2 regions of the Flavobacterium sp. KACC 22758 genome follow, and region 1 is predicted to be linked to the other one. Evidence: riboswitches for the same ligand, from Rfam matches in the RefSeq annotation. Region 1 holds a riboswitch; the other holds the start of a gene.
What was found. A riboswitch is a leader RNA that binds a small molecule or an ion and turns the genes downstream of it on or off. The one in region 1 is predicted to bind S-adenosylmethionine.
Positions count from the first base shown of each region.

Region 1 (5,903 bases):
GTTTTTTCTGCAAAGCAAAAATGTCGATTTTCATTTCCCTATCATTACCAATTCTACAGTAGCCTTTTTCGAGAAAGAAGGCGTTGGATATGCCTGGGAAACCAATTTTAGAGAATTGGCTGTACCGTTTAGAGTCGAAGATATTATTGAATTTGCAAAAGAAAACGAATTCGAAAATCTTATTGCCGTTGATGCCACTGCCAGCGACGAATTGATTGGTCATTATAATACTTTAATCGAAAACGGATTCAATATCGTGGCTGTAAACAAAAAAGCCAATACGCTCCCAATTGATCTCTATAAAAAAATTAGGGAAAATCTAAAAAAATACGACAAAGAGTTCTTGTATGAAACCTCCGTAGATACAGGATTTCCGGTTTTGCAGACATTAAGGGATTTGTATTATTCAGGAGAAAAAATAACCAAAATACGAGGTGTGTTTTCAGATAACCTGAGTTATGTATTTAATCGTTTTTCGGCCGAAGAAAACTCTTTTTCCTCTATTTTAAAAGATGCCAGTCTGCTCGGATTAATGCGTTCTACATTTAAAGAAGATCTGTCTGGAAATGATACTGCCAGAAAACTATTGATCCTGACGAGAGAAATAGGAAAAGAATTCGAATTTTCAGATATAAAAATTCATCCTTTCATAAGAGAAGAACACTTAGAAAAAAATGGAATACTGAATAAAGATGCTATTGATAAATCATTTAAAATTGCCAAAATAACCCAAAAAGACAATCACGTCTTACGATATATTGGAGAATTTGATGTCGAGAAAAATACGCTGGAAGTAAAATTAGTATCAGAACCTGTAACATCAGCAATTGGCCAGTTAAAAGGTTCAGACTCTATTTTCGAAATTTACACACAATCATATGCTAATACTCCAATTGTGCTTCAAAGTGCATCACCATGCAAACAGGCAATTTCGAGAGGTTTAATAACCGATATTCTAAAAGTTGCAGAAAAAATAAAAAATAAAGAAGCAGTCTGGCTTTAGTGGTTTTCAATATTAGATAGTTCTTTGAAAGATTGAAACAGAAAGTTAGATATTTTTTTGTAAGATTTAACCTTCTTTAATTCAAATTGTAATTTTGTAAGATGTTTTTTAACGATAAAAAGCTGTTTTTTAACGTTTTTTAAGAAAAAATAAGCTTTTATAACTTGCAATATTAAAAAAATATTCGCAAATTTGTAAGACAAGTTAGAACTGTTAAAAAAGCAGTAATAATTGTTAAAATAGACAAAAACACTTTTTAGATTTTAATCACATCAAAAAAGTTTATAAAAAATACTAAATGCAAGATTTTTTAAAAATAACAGTCAAATCACAAATGAATAAGTCCCTACAGATGAACAAGATGTTCAATGTCGCACGTATTTGTGTATGCGTCTGTTGATACTAAAAGTATATATAAGTTGTATAAAACTTAGACCCTTTTGGTATTAAAAATCCAAAAGGGTTTTTTTATTCCATTTAGCATCATAACAAAGAATTAAAGTAAACATAAAGATTAAAAAATAACTAACATAAACTTAAACATCATGAGCGCAATTAACTACTTAAGAAAAAAATTCAGAAGTACAAAAACTGAAAGAAACAATCCGCCGCCAATAAATGAATTGATCCACCCAAGTTTCGGAATAACTGAAACAGATAAAAAAGCGGTAAAAAAAGCACCAAATTCATTATTGTTTTTGATGTATTCTAAAGAAAATGAAACGCTTTTCATCTAAGTTGAAAAGTACCATCATACAGGGCTGAAACCTGCATAACATTACTGGGCATAACGTTCGGTAATTTTGTGCGTACAATAGTTTCTGATTGAATTATGTTTAAGAAATTGAATAATCAGTATCGATAAAATTTGTTAGTTTAAGAAATTAGTAGTTAATTTGCACCGTTAAGTTCAAAAACGTATTGAAATGTTATAAAGAAAGGAGGAGGGATTAGACCCGATGAATCCTTAGCAACCCTTCGTTAATTCGAAGAAGGTGCTGCATTCTACCACGCCCAAACGTGGAAAGATAACAACAAGAATTTTTTTAGTTTCAACTCTAGACTTTCTTTCTAATATTTCCACATACAAATCAAAAAGTAAAAAGATTTGAAATTGGAAAATATACCAAGTCCCATTATAATTCAAGATTTCATCACCGAAAGTGGTGCACTGTATCAATCGTTACCGTTAAGTTTTACACTTTCCGGAAAACCGTTATATACAGCTCCAATTGTTTTGGTTAATCATGCCTTAACTGGAAACGCACATGTTACCGGCGAAAATGGCTGGTGGAGTGATCTAATCGGCGAAGCCAAAACTATCGATACCAATCAATATACCGTTTTGGCGTTTAATGTTCCCGGAAACGGAACCGATTCGTTTATAATCGAAAATTATCAGGATTTTACAACCAGAGATATTGCCAAAATCTTCATCAAAGGGTTAAAAGCACTGCATATTGAAAAAGTTTTTGCCATAATAGGCGGTTCTGTCGGCGGAGGAATCGCTTGGGAAATTCTGGCTCTGGAACCCAGCATTACAGAACATTTAATTCCTATTGCAACAGATTGGAAATCGACTGACTGGATGATTGCCAACTGTTTCCTGCAAGAACAAATTCTAAACAATTCTTCGAGACCAATCGAAGATGCCAGAATACACGCTATGTTATGTTACCGTTCTCCGGAATCATTCAAAGAAAAATTTCAGCGAACCATCAATCAGGATCTTTTGATTTTTAATATCGAAAGCTGGCTGGCACATCATGGCAAAAAATTACAGCAGCGATACCAGTTGTCATCTTATAAATTGATGAACCAATTGCTTAAAACCATCGATATTACCAGAAATAGTGAAGATTTCGAAACGTTAATATCTAAATCAAATGCTGCGATTCATATCGTGGCTATCAATTCAGATTTGTTTTTTACACCAAAAGAAAATCTGGAAACCTACAATGAATTAAAGAAATTTAAAAACAATGTTTTTTACAGCGAGATTGATTCGGTTCACGGACATGACGCTTTTTTAATCGAGTACAAACAATTAGATCATTTACTTGCCGATATTTTTAAGGCAGAAACAATAGCAAAATAAAATGAAAGTATTAAAATTTGGAGGTAAATCATTATCAAACGGAGAAGGACTTAACAAAGTAGTTTCAATCATTTCAGATAAAGTAAATCAAGGCGAGCAAATTGCCGTAGTCGTTTCTGCCCGAGGAAATGCGACAGATGAATTAGAAGATATCTTAAGAATTGCTGCTAAAAACGGTAATTATAAGCCTTTATTAGAAAGTTTTAAAGCATACCAGACTTCAGATTATCCGCAGGTAGATTTATCTGAGGAATTCAATATTTTAGATAAATTATTTGAAGGAGTAAGCCTTATTGGTGATTACAGCAATAAAATTAAAGATCAGATTTTGTCAAAAGGCGAATTGCTTTCGGCTAAATTATTGACTTCAATTTTAGTTGAAAAAGGAATACCTGCCAATTTTGTTGATACAAGAGAATTGTTGAAAACAGATTCTAAATTTGGTGATGCTCAGCCTTTAGAACAGCTTTCAAAGAAAAACGTCATCAATTATTTCAAACTTCATAATGGTGAAACAGTAAATATCGTTACCGGTTTTATTGGTTCAAACAACAACAACGACACCACAACTTTAGGAAGAAACGGAAGCAATTACACCGCTTCGTTAATTGCTAATTATCTGGATGCAGAAGAACTTCAAAACTTTACACACGTTGACGGAATCTATACAGCAAATCCAGATTTAGTTGCCGATGCTAAAAAAATCGAATTCTTATCGTTTAATGAGGCAAATGAATTAGCTAATTTTGGAGCAACTATTCTGCATGCCAAAACGATAATTCCTTTATTAGAAAAAAATATTCCCCTTCGTATTTTAAATACATTCAATCACGAAAATCACGGAACTTTAATCACTTCAAATTCTGCAAAAGAAGGAATTAAAACCCTTTCTGTCTTAGAAAATGTATCTCTTGTAAATCTTGAAGGACGAGGATTACTCGGAAAAGCCGGAGTTGATGCCCGAATTTTTAAAGTTATGGGCGATCATAACATCAGCGTAAGCATCATCTCGCAAGGTTCTTCTGAAAGAGGAATTGGATTAGTTGTGGCTAAAGACAAAGCAACTCTTGCAATGGTTGAATTAGAAAAAGAGTTCGAAAATGACTTTTATTCTAAAGATGTAAACCAGATTACAGTGACTGATAATGTTTCGGTAATTTCAATTATTGGGCAGGATTTAAGTACATTCCATAAACCCTATACAGCTTTAATTAAAAATAAAATAGTTCCAATTTTATTCAACAATACCGTTACTGGTAAAAATGTGAGTTTGGTTGTTAAAAAAGAAGAATTAAACAAAGCCTTAAACGTAATTCACGGAGAGATTTTTGGAGTTTCTAAAAAAATCAACATTGCGATTTTCGGTCACGGATTAGTGGGTGGAACTTTAATTAATCAAATTTTAGAATCGGCTTCTGCAATCGAAAAACGAAAAGATATTAAGCTGAATGTTTTTGCTATCGCAAACTCTAAAAAACTGCTTTTAAATAAAAATGGCGTAACTTCAAGCTGGAAAAACGACATTGAAACAAAAGGCGAATCATATACGATTCAGGACATTATTGATTATGCAAATGAATACCATTTAGAGAACTTAATTGCAGTTGATAATACAGCGAGTGCTTCATTTGTAGAAAATTATGTTACACTGGTAGAAAGCAGTTTCGACTTGATTTCGTCAAATAAAGTCGCTAATACTTTAACGTATGGTTTCTATAAAGAATTAAGAAAAGCTTTGGCAGAAAACCAAAAGAATTATTTGTACGAAACCAATGTTGGAGCTGGATTACCGTTAATTGATACAATTAAACTGCTTCACCTTTCAGGAGAAAACATTACAAAAATTAAGGGGGTTTTCTCAGGAACATTAAGTTATTTATTCAATAATTTTTCTGCAAAAGATGCTCCGTTCAGCGAAATTCTGCAGGAAGCAATTGATAACGGATATACAGAACCAGATCCGCGTGAAGATTTATGCGGAAATGATGTGGGAAGAAAATTATTGATCCTGGCAAGAGAATTAGATTTACAAAATGAGTTTGAAGAAATTTCAATTCAAAATTTAATTCCGGAGCACTTACGTGAAGGAAGCGCTGCCGATTTCTTGACTAAATTAAAAGAATTTGATCCAATTTATGCTAAAATAAAAGCAGATCAACAGCCAAATCACGTATTAAGATATATTGGTGAATTGTCTGGAGATTTGCAGAATGACAAAGGAAATTTAGAAGTAAAATTAGTTTCAGTGCCTTCAGATACAGCTTTAGGCGGATTAAAAGGATCTGATTCTTTCTTCGAAATTTATACAGAATCTTATGGAGATCGTCCAATCGTTATTCAAGGAGCCGGTGCAGGTTCTGCCGTAACAGCAAGAGGGGTTTTCGGAGATATTTTGAGATTATCTGATAAAGGGTAATTAGAATTTTAGATTGCAGATTTTAGTCCCGATAGCTATCGGGATAGATTTAAGATTTGAATTCAAACAAAACAAAAAAATAACAACACAATGAAAGTAACACTTAACAGAGTAAATGACGCATTTCATTTTAAAGTAAAAAATGAACGCGGACACATAGTTGACGTTGACAGCAGAGCTGAATTTGGCGGAAGCGATTTAGGTGCAAGTCCAATGGAATTAGTGTTAATGGGGGTTGCAGGATGCAGCGCTATTGATATGATTTCGATTTTAAAGAAACAGCGCCAGGAAATCACTTCTTTTAACGCTGAGGTTGAAGGAACACGAGTGCAGATTGAAGAAGCAAAACCTTTTAAAGAAATCGATGTGGTTTTCTATTTAGAAGG
Region 1 is NZ_CP117878.1:554,389-560,291, forward strand. It holds gene PQ462_RS02460 (aspartate kinase) at 1-1,003, shown strand, start outside; gene PQ462_RS02465 (hypothetical protein) at 1,549-1,740, shown strand; SAM riboswitch class I at 1,930-2,038, shown strand; gene PQ462_RS02470 (alpha/beta fold hydrolase) at 2,118-3,101, shown strand; gene thrA (bifunctional aspartate kinase/homoserine dehydrogenase I) at 3,103-5,517, shown strand; gene PQ462_RS02480 (OsmC family protein) at 5,608-5,903, shown strand, end outside.

Region 2 (5,903 bases), 2.6 Mb from region 1:
CAGGACACAATTTAAATTAAATGAAAACGATTTTATTAACTGCTTTTATGCTCTGGAATTTTCAGGGCATAAAAGCTCAAAATACAATTAAAATGGAAAATCAAATAGAAATTCAGGCTATTACAGATGCCATAGAAAATTATTATTTTAAAGGCATTTATGAAGGTGATGAAATACTTTTAGGAAGTATTTTTCAACCCGGAACATTCCTGTTTGGGGATGTAAATGGGCAGCCTTATTTTAAAACAGTCGATTTGTATCTGGATGGTGTTAAAAACCGACAAAGTCCAAAGGATTCCGGTAAGCCGTTTAAAGGAGAAATTCTGCATATAAGCGTTGTAAATTCTATTGCTGTGGCCGAATTAAATGTTAAAATGTATGACTTTAATTATCGGGATTTTTTATCTTTCCATAAGATTAACGGCCGATGGCTGATTGTTAACAAAATGCTGACTGATACCAGCAGATAATTTAAATCTTGAAGCAATGTGGTACAATACAAAAGCTAAAGAACTCTTAGGAATTGATTATCCAATTTTACAAGGACCTTTTGGAGGCAATTTATCTACTGTAGAATTAACAGCTGCAGTTTCTAATGCAGGCGGATTAGGCGGTTATGGAGCTTATACAATGAGTCCGCAGGAAATTTTCGACATTGATAAACAGTTAAAAGCAGCCACAAATAAACCCTATAATATCAATCTTTTGGTTTCAGACCACGATATTACCGAAGGCGGTTTAACCGATGAACAGTTTGAGAAAACAAAAGCCGTTTTTAAACCGTATTATGATGAAGCTGGAATCGCACTTCCGGAAAAACCAGCTCCATTTCAATCTAGATTTGAAAATCAGCTGCAGGTTATTTTAGACGTTAAGCCAAAAGTTTTCAGTTTTATGTTTGGCGTTCCCTCAGATGATGTTTTAGAACAATGCCGAAGATCAGGAATTGTAACGGTTGGAGCAGCAACAACTCTTGATGAAGCTGTTTTTTTGGACAGCAAAGGCGTTGATATGATTATTGCTTCTGGTTTTGAAGCAGGCGGACATCGTCCTTCTTTTTTAGATAAATCTGAAGCTTCTTTAACCGGAACTTTTGTTCTATTGCAGTTAATGCGCGAAAAAATAAAAACACCCATAATTGCAGCCGGCGGCATTGCTGATGGAAAAGGAATTGCAGCAGCTTTAACTTTAGGAGCAAGTGCTGCCCAGATAGGAACCGCTTTTTTAGCTACAAACGAATCTAATGCACTGCCAATTCACAGAGAAATGCTGTTTTCTGATGCTGCAAAATACACCACACTTTCACGCGCTTACACAGGAAGACTCGGACGCGGGATTACAAGCCGGCTTGCTAAAGATATAATGGGAAAAGAATCAGATATTCTGCCTTTTCCATTACAGACTACTTTTATTGCTCCACTGCGAAAAGCAGCGCTGGATAAACAAAAATGGGATATGATATTATTTTGGGGCGGTCAGATTTCTCCAATTTTAAAACATACTAAAGCTTCTGTTTTGATGAATGCTTTGATTGAAGAAACTACAGCTTATTTTGATGGATTAAAATCATAATTCTAAATACAAACTCATTTCATAACCGAAATGAGTTTTTTTTATGTCTTATAAAAACAAGCTAATCAAGCATATTGGGATTGATGTATGAATTTCCATTATAAAATTGATGCATCTTTTAAGTTTATATTTTGGCATAATTAGTTTAAATACAGTGATTTATATTTTGTTGAATAACACTTTTTTAATAAAAATGAAAAAAACTTATCTTATACTTGACTAATTTGGTAGAATTAGTATATATTTGTATCACAGAAAAATTATATAATGATACTTATCCAGAAAGACTGAGGGAATAGGCCCAATGAAGTCTTAGCAACCTGTTGCCGAATAAGGTGCTAAATCCTTCCGCTATAAGCGGGCAGATAAGAAAGATTTCCTCAAAATCTGAATAAGTTCATCCATTAAAATTTATTAAAATGAAAACAGAATCAATTTTATACGCCGGTTATGAGCTTTTGAATATAATTTTAGAAGAAAATAGTCTGGCCGTTTTTCGAATGTAAAAACACGAATTCTCTCTTAAACCTTCTTTTTAAAATACAATCTGCTGATGGTTTTTTCATCGGCCTGAAACCCTTTTGTCTAATCTAAAAACTAAAAATAAAATGAAAAAAATACTATTAGGTTTTGCTTTGTTTCTTGGAGCTGTTCAAACTCAGGCTCAGGAAAGTAATTTACAATTAAAAGGAACTGTTGTCGATACCGTTGCACAATACGTTTACTTACAGAAATTTCACAATAAAATGTTTACCACAATAGATTCAGTAAAAGTAAAAGACGGAAATTTTAGTTTTAAAACAAAAGTAAAAACGCCTGAATTATACGGATTAAGTGTAAACACAGAAAGTTCGCCTTTGTATGTTTTCCTTGAAAAAGAACCAATTACAGTAAAGCTGAGTCCGAAGAAATATTATACAGCTTCTGTCGTTGAGGGTTCAGCTTCTCAGGATTTATTCGAAACCTATAAAAAGAGCAAAGATCCAGAAATCAGCAAATTTATAACTGAACATCCAAAATCTATTGTTTCTGCTTATGTCTTATACAGAAATTGGTCGTACAGATTAACACCTGAGCAGATTACACAAAATATTGCCCTGCTGGATAAAAGTCTTCAAAATACCACTTACGTGAAAGAATTAAAAGAACTGGCTGTTGTTTTAGACGGATTAGCAGTAGGTAAAAAAGCCCCAGATTTTACAGCCAATGATCCTAACGGAAAGCCAGTTCGTCTTTATGATAATTTAAAAGGTTACACTTTAGTCGATTTTTGGGCTTCATGGTGCGGTCCATGCCGAAGAGAAAATCCAAATATCGTAGCCGCTTACAAAGAATTTCATGACAAAGGATTCAATATTGTGGGAATCTCATTAGATAAAAAGAAAGAAAACTGGATTAAAGGAATTCAGGACGATAATTTAACCTGGACACATGTTTCTGATTTACTTTTCTGGAACAGTGCCGTTGCTAAATTGTACGGTGTAAGAGCTATTCCGGGAAACTATTTAGTAGATTCTAAAGGAATAATCGTAGCGAAAAATCTGCACGGAGAAGAATTACAATCTACACTTAAATCACTTTTAGTGCAGGCAAATTAATTTATTTAAACACATAGAAACATAGTTTTTCTTTATGTATAAAGGCGTTTCACTTGTTTTAATAAACATAGCTATGTGTGAAAATCCAGATTTTTTCAAATATCTATTATTTAGAATATAATCTATGTTTCTATGTTTTTAAAAAAGATTCAATCAATAATAAATTTAGTTAATTAAAATGATAAAGGAAATGAATGCTATTGAGCCAACAACAAAACCAACAGAGTCTGAATGTTACTTTTCTAAGTTTAGAGAAAATACAGTAGGAATTGATCATACTTTCGAATCGGTTTACGGAGAACAAAATCTGATATATGCTGACTGGGTTGCCAGTGGAAGGCTGTATATCCCGATCGAAGATATAATGCTCAACAAAATAGGTCCAATGATTGCCAATACGCATTCACTTTCAAGTCAAACAGGAAAAACGTCCACGTATGCGTATCAGTATGCAAGAGATATTATTAAAAAATCGGTTAACGCTAATGAATCAGATGTTTTGATAACAACCGGAAGCGGTATGACCGCTGCTTTATCGAAACTGCAGCGTATTATGGCTTTGCGAACAAAATCAGACCAGGACAGACCTGTCGTTTTTATCACGCACATGGAGCATCATTCCAATCAGGTTTCGTGGTATGAAACAAATGCCGAAGTTGTGATTTTACCGCCTGATGAAAATAATTTAGTTGATCCGAAGGTGCTTTCTGAGGAAATCAAAAAATATGCAGACAGAAGCTTAAAAATAGGTTCATTTACGGCCTGTTCGAATGTTACGGGAATTATTACGCCTTATCATGAATTAGCTAAAATCATGCACCAAAACGGCGGACTTTGTTTTGTAGATTTTGCAGCTTCGGCACCGTATGTCAAAATTGATATGCATCCAAAAGATCCAGAACAGCAATTAGATGCAATTTTCTTTTCGCCTCATAAATTTTTGGGCGGACCCGGAACCTGCGGTATTTTAGTTTTTAATGAAAAATTATATCAATCTGATTTTCCAGATAATCCAGGCGGGGGAAATGTAAAATGGACCAATCCATTAGGGAAATATTGTTACAGCGATGTAATAGAAGTGAGGGAAGATGGCGGGACTCCGGGGTTTCTGCAGGTTATAAGAACTGCTTTGGCTTTAGAATTAAAACAACAAATGGGAGTTGACAAAATCAAAAAGAGAGAAAAAGAACTGCTTGACCTTTGTTTTTCGAGACTTCAAAAAATACAGGGATTATCCATTTTAGGCGATTTAACCACAGAAAGAATTGGCTGTGTTTCTTTTGTAATCGAAGATATTCATTACAATTTAATTGTAAGACTTTTAAATGACCGTTTCGGAATTCAGGTTCGCGGCGGCTGGTCTTGCGCAAGTACCTATGCGCATTATTTGTTCAACATCAATGAAAAAAGATCGGCTGAAATTACAAATGAGTTGTTACAGCGAAATCAATCTAATAAACCGGGCTGGGTGCGTTTATCGCTGCATCCGATTATGACAAATGAAGCGCTTTTTTATATCTGTGATGCAATCGAGAAAATAGCTTCGAATTATAAAAAATGGCAGAAAGATTATGAATATAATCCGGTTTCAAATGAATTTGAAAATCCTGAAATAAAAGAAAATATAGCAGAAGAAGTAAACGAATGGTTTAAGTTAGTGTAAGTATAGTTAGTTAAGTTTTAAACCCGACAGGTTTTCAAAAACCTGTCGGGTTTATAATGAGTAATATTCCGTAGGAATATCTCGCTTGTAGAAAAATGGTATCGTTTTGTGTTATGTCCTGTAAGGACATTTGTTTGATTGAATTTGGCATTTACGTCATTCATCAAACGTTCCTATGGAACGTATAATCAAAATTCAATTTTTGTTCTACCGACCAAACATTCCCAACGGAATGTTTTTTTTAGAATTATTTAAGCGATTCGATAATCTTTTCCCGGTGTGCCAATCCCCAGTTAACTAAGGTTTCTGTAACCGGAAGTACCGATTTTCCATATTCGGTAATAGCATAAATTACGGTTGCGGGTTTGGTATCTTGTTCGGTTCTTGTAATAAGAAGATTAGTTTCAAGTTCTTTAAGTTCCTTGCTGAGCATTTTAGCCGAAATACCGTCAATTTCACGCTGCATTTTTTTAAAATGAATAACCTGATGAGTTCGGTTAGTTAAAAATCTTAGAATCATCAATTTCCATTTTCCGCCTAAAACGTCAAGACTGTCACGCATTGCCATAAGTTCTTCAGAACAATTGGCTTCCCGAAGTACTCCGTTATCATTAATTTTTGCCATACTAGTTTCTCTTTGGTAACCGGTTACCTTGGGTTAACCCATAACAAAAATAAAGTATTACAGCGATACTTTTGTAAACTAAAACGATAAAAATGAAAGCAGTTATATTACAGGAAAACCGAGAATTTAAGCTCGAAACAGTGGTAATTCCACAGCCAGAACCCAATCAGATTCAGGTAAAGATTGCAGCTTCAGGATTTAATCCAATTGATTATCAAATGACTGAAAATGAATCTGAAAGAAAACTGATTCATTCACCAATTCTGGGACGTGAATTTTCAGGAATAATTACAGCAATTGGTACAGAAGTAACAGAATTTAAAATTGGAGATGCCGTTTTCTGCGGTTCAGGCAGTATGGGATCTAATGGAACTTATGCCGAATACATTTGTGTTCCGGAAGGAATCGCAGTTAAAAAACCTCAAAATATTTCTTTTGCAGCAAC
Region 2 is NZ_CP117878.1:3,125,089-3,130,991, reverse strand. It holds gene PQ462_RS13430 (SDR family NAD(P)-dependent oxidoreductase) at 1-20, shown strand, start outside; gene PQ462_RS13425 (nuclear transport factor 2 family protein) at 21-470, shown strand; gene PQ462_RS13420 (NAD(P)H-dependent flavin oxidoreductase) at 487-1,572, shown strand; SAM riboswitch class I at 1,844-1,944, shown strand; gene PQ462_RS13415 (TlpA disulfide reductase family protein) at 2,181-3,170, shown strand; gene PQ462_RS13410 (aminotransferase class V-fold PLP-dependent enzyme) at 3,361-4,833, shown strand; gene PQ462_RS13405 (winged helix-turn-helix transcriptional regulator) at 5,081-5,458, opposite strand; gene PQ462_RS13400 (NADP-dependent oxidoreductase) at 5,551-5,903, shown strand, end outside.
Region 2: linked by a shared signal. The riboswitch ahead of PQ462_RS13415 (TlpA disulfide reductase family protein) and the one ahead of PQ462_RS02470 (alpha/beta fold hydrolase) in region 1 are both predicted to bind S-adenosylmethionine.